Regions from separate parts of the Brochothrix thermosphacta DSM 20171 genome, predicted to be linked through region 1. Evidence: a T-box and tRNA genes for the amino acid it is inferred to sense, from the RefSeq annotation. Region 1 holds a T-box; the other holds one or more tRNA genes.
The links. A T-box is a leader RNA that pairs with one kind of tRNA and senses whether it is charged. The one in region 1 lies ahead of trpS (tryptophan--tRNA ligase), so its partner is inferred to be a tRNA-Trp.
Positions count from the first base shown of each region.

Region 2: it has a tRNA-Trp gene. The T-box ahead of trpS (tryptophan--tRNA ligase) is inferred to sense a tRNA for this amino acid. The anticodon was not compared.

Region 1 covers NZ_CP145608.1:1,960,707-1,962,877, forward strand. The annotation lists gene mecA (adaptor protein MecA) at 1-210, opposite strand, end outside; gene spxA (transcriptional regulator SpxA) at 469-876, opposite strand; T-box leader at 1,086-1,318, shown strand; gene trpS (tryptophan--tRNA ligase) at 1,376-2,171, shown strand, end outside.
Region 2 covers NZ_CP145608.1:385,248-387,418, reverse strand. The annotation lists gene V6S17_RS02075 (hypothetical protein) at 1-134, shown strand, start outside; tRNA gene V6S17_RS02070 (tRNA-Leu) at 319-402, opposite strand; tRNA gene V6S17_RS02065 (tRNA-Cys) at 424-497, opposite strand; tRNA gene V6S17_RS02060 (tRNA-Gly) at 509-580, opposite strand; tRNA gene V6S17_RS02055 (tRNA-Gln) at 601-672, opposite strand; tRNA gene V6S17_RS02050 (tRNA-His) at 695-767, opposite strand; tRNA gene V6S17_RS02045 (tRNA-Trp) at 801-874, opposite strand; tRNA gene V6S17_RS02040 (tRNA-Tyr) at 899-982, opposite strand; tRNA gene V6S17_RS02035 (tRNA-Phe) at 998-1,070, opposite strand; tRNA gene V6S17_RS02030 (tRNA-Asp) at 1,081-1,154, opposite strand; tRNA gene V6S17_RS02025 (tRNA-Met) at 1,183-1,256, opposite strand; tRNA gene V6S17_RS02020 (tRNA-Val) at 1,273-1,348, opposite strand; tRNA gene V6S17_RS02015 (tRNA-Glu) at 1,386-1,457, opposite strand; tRNA gene V6S17_RS02010 (tRNA-Ser) at 1,492-1,580, opposite strand; tRNA gene V6S17_RS02005 (tRNA-Asn) at 1,588-1,660, opposite strand; rRNA gene rrf (5S ribosomal RNA) at 1,667-1,782, opposite strand; rRNA gene V6S17_RS01995 (23S ribosomal RNA) at 2,051-2,171, opposite strand, start outside.

The sequences.
Region 1 (2,171 bases):
TCCTTTTTTCATTGCTTGTACTTGTATCCATAATGGACCATCTGGATTAAACTGATCTTCATAGTTTAACTCTTCCATCATATTCCAGAAAAGTTCTTCACTTTTATCACGGTTATACCAAATATCCTCATGATTGAAGCCTCTTTCTTCTAAATCACCATATGAAATATAAAACTTAATTGTATTTTCATTTATTCTTTCTATTTCCATTTTCCACACTCTCCCTTCTCTTATGAGAAGCACTCTATCAGATGTAAGTATATGTACTCAATATCTTCTAATAGTTCTAATCTCTTATTATATATCCCATTCTAACCTATTCTCTCAAATAAAGAAAAGTATTTGTTTCATAATTAAGTTTTAATTGCACTAACCCTTTACATGTTGTTCATTTTTACAATTTTTCTTCAAAAGAAACAAAAAAACTGATGCAATTTCATGCAATCAGCCTTGTTGTTATCAGTTAATCTATGCTTGTAGTGCATTAGCCAAACGTTGTGCTTCGCGTAATTTAAATGTACGCACACCACGAGGTAAGAAACGACGAATTTCGTCTTCATTATAACCCACTTGGATACGTTTTTCGTCAATGATAATCGGGCGACGTAACAAACCTGGGTGTTGTTGAATTAACAAACAAAGTTCTTTAAGCGATAAGCTTTCCAAATCAAGATCTAACTTATGGAATGTTTTTGATCTTGTTGAGATAATCTCATCTGTGCCATTTTCTGTTAAACTTAAAATTCGTTTAATTTCATCCAATGACATATTATCGTTAAAATAATTACGTTCTTTATATTCAATGTTATGATCTTCTAACCAGTGTTTTGCTTTTCGACATGAAGTACAGCTTGGGGATGTGTATAATGTAACCATTTTCCATCCACTCCTTTTTTAAAATCATTATTAACTTCTATAACCATAGTATATCGCTTCTAAAAAAAGAACAGATGAAAAAAAAGCCCTCTTAACTAAGAATTTAATGAGAATTAGAAAAAAAGTTTCACTTTTATTATCATTTTACGTCATTTCAAAATGGTTGACAGAATAATTGTATCGTTATATCATTAATATATATTAAATGAACCGATGTTATGACGAAGATTAGTAAACATAAAAATTACTTACAAGAGAGCCTGTGGTTGCTGGAAAATAGGCAAATAATTATGTTGAATGGACTTCCGAGCACTTTATATGAACCTTAAGTAGTATAAAGCGTCTAATCCACGTTAAACGATGCCTTTTTAGGAAGGCACGAGTGGCCAATTTATTGGCACTTAGGGTGGTACCGCGGATTCAACACATTTTCGTCCCTTTTTAAGGAGATAGATGTGTTTTTTATTTTGTCTTTTTTTATTAAAAATTGGAGGTCATTATAATGACAGTTATTTTTTCAGGTGTACAACCCAGTGGCGATTCGCCAACGCTTGGTAACTACTTAGGCGCTTTTAAACAGTTTACAAAATTTCAAGAAGACAACGACTGTATTTTTTGTGTCGTTGATCAACATGCCATCACGGTGAAACAAGATCCAAAACAACTTAAAGAACGTGTACGTCGCTTAGCTGCACTTTATCTTGCTGTAGGTATTGATCCAGACAAATCAACGCTGTTCATTCAATCAGAGGTTCCTGCGCATGCACAAGCTGCTTGGATGCTACAATGTGTTGTGAGTGTTGGTGAACTCGAACGTATGACTCAATTTAAAGATAAATCAGATGGCAAAGCGCGTGTTAACGCGGCCCTACTCACTTACCCACCTTTAATGGTTGCAGATATTTTACTCTATCATACAAATATCGTACCCGTTGGTGATGATCAGAAACAACACATTGAATTAACGCGTGATTTAGCTGAGCGCTTTAATAAACAATACAAAAAAGTTTTTACTATCCCTGATATTTCTATTCCAAAACAAGGGGCGCGCATCATGTCATTACAAGAACCTACTCGTAAAATGAGTAAATCAGACGACAATAAAAAAGCGACTATCTTCTTAACCGATACGCCTGCTCAAATCACTAAGAAAATTAAAAGCGCGATGACCGATTCTTCGGGTATCATATCTTATGATAAAGAAGAAAAACCAGGTGTTTCAAACTTACTGACCATTTATTCAGCTATTACGGGACAAGAAATTGCCGAGATCGTAGCCATGTATGATGGCAAAG
Region 2 (2,171 bases), 990 kb from region 1:
ATGGACGTATTTCTTACTTCTCAATATCTTCAAATATGCGTTTTGGAAATCAAGGTGACCAAATAAATAAATTGAAATTCAAGCAAACATTTATTGGCTTTCTAAAATCTATTTTCACTGGTAAAATTAAATAGAAAAAGGATAAACAAAGGCTCTATAATTTATAGTATTGGTGACGAAATATGTCGCTAACACTATAAATTATAGAGCCTTTTTAATCAGTTATACAAGAGAATGGACACTTTGTGGTCACTCAAAACAGTTTTAAACAAAAAAAAGAACCCTCTCACACTCCGAAAAGCGTTGGGGTTCTAAGTATACCGGCGGCCGGGGTCGAACCGGCACGACCTTGCGGTCACAGGATTTTGAGTCCAGCGCGTCTGCCAATTCCGCCACGCCGGCATATACTTATTATAATTATAATGGAGGCGGTAACCGGATTTGAACCGGTGGTGAAGGTTTTGCAGACCTCTGCCTTACCACTTGGCTATACCGCCACAAAATAAAAAGCGAAAGACGAGATTCGAACTCGCGACCCCCACCTTGGCAAGGTGATGTTCTACCACTGAACTACTTTCGCAAAATAATTAATTTAATTAACTGGGGTGGCAGGGATCGAACCTACGCATGATGGAATCAAAATCCATTGCCTTACCGCTTGGCTACACCCCAAGGATATTATCTATATAAAAAAGGCGGATGATGGGGATCGAACCCACGCATGCCTGAACCACAATCAGGTGTGTTAACCACTTCACCACAACCGCCATAATAGTAATAATAGTTTAAATGTAAAAAAATGGCAGGGGCAGTAGGAATCGAACCCACATCAAAGGTTTTGGAGACCTCTATTCTACCGTTAAACTATGCCCCTATCAAAAAATATATAAATAAAAAATGGTGGAGGAGAGTGGATTCGAACCACTGAACCCTAAGGAACGGATTTACAGTCCGTCGCGTTTAGCCACTTCGCTACTCCTCCATATAGATGTTGCAATGGCTCAGGACAGAGTCGAACTGCCGACACACGGAGCTTCAATCCGTTGCTCTACCAACTGAGCTACTGAGCCATAAAACTAACGGTCTGGACGGGACTCGAACCCGCGACCTCCTGCGTGACAGGCAGGCATTCTAACCAGCTGAACTACCAGACCAAAAACTTGTTTGCAAGCTAACTTGCAATTGCGGGAGCTGGATTTGAACCAACGACCTTCGGGTTATGAGCCCGACGAGCTACCAGACTGCTCCATCCCGCGATAATATTAATAAAAATGGTGGGGGCTGACGGGCTCGAACCGCCGACCCTCTGCTTGTAAGGCAGATGCTCTCCCAGCTGAGCTAAGCCCCCTGACTTTCAATGTTGCTACTTATAATAGTATAAGCAATGACCCGTACGGGATTCGAACCCGTGATACCGCCGTGAAAGGGCGGTGTCTTAACCGCTTGACCAACGGGCCTTAAGACATAATGTTATATTCGGAGTGTCTAGTACGGAGAGTAAGGGATTTGAACCCTTGAGACAGTTTACACTGCCTACACGGTTTCCAACCGTGCTCCTTCGGCCACTCGGACAACTCTCCATATTAACTCCGCAAGTAGGGCTCGAACCTACGACAACACGATTAACAGTCGTGTGCTCTACCAACTGAGCTATTGCGGATAATCAGCTTGGCAACGTCCTACTCTCACAGGGGGAAACCCCCAACTACCATCGGCGCTAAAGAGCTTAACTACTGTGTTCGGGATGGGAACAGGTGTATCCTCTTTGCTATCGTCACCAAACGTTTTTTTGAATTTTATCTAAGCTTCGTTTTTCGTTGTTGTCTTCTTCATCTCAATTGTCACATACCCTAAGTATGTTCCTCAATCGATTCATAAACGCCTAGAATAACTCGCTTTTACAAAATTCATATTAACAGATACATTACCTGTTAATTGCTTGGATAATATGAAATTATCAAGAGAATTTGCACTCTCAAAACTGAATACTTATTGATATAGAAAGAATTTGCGACAACCAATCGTCATTTTCGCTTTTTTAAAAATTAATAAGGTTAAGTCCTCGACCTATTAGTATTCGTCCGCTCCATACATTGCTGTACTTCCACTCCGAACCTATCAACCTGATCGTCTCTCAGGGGTCTTACTCACATAAAGTGATGGGAAATCTC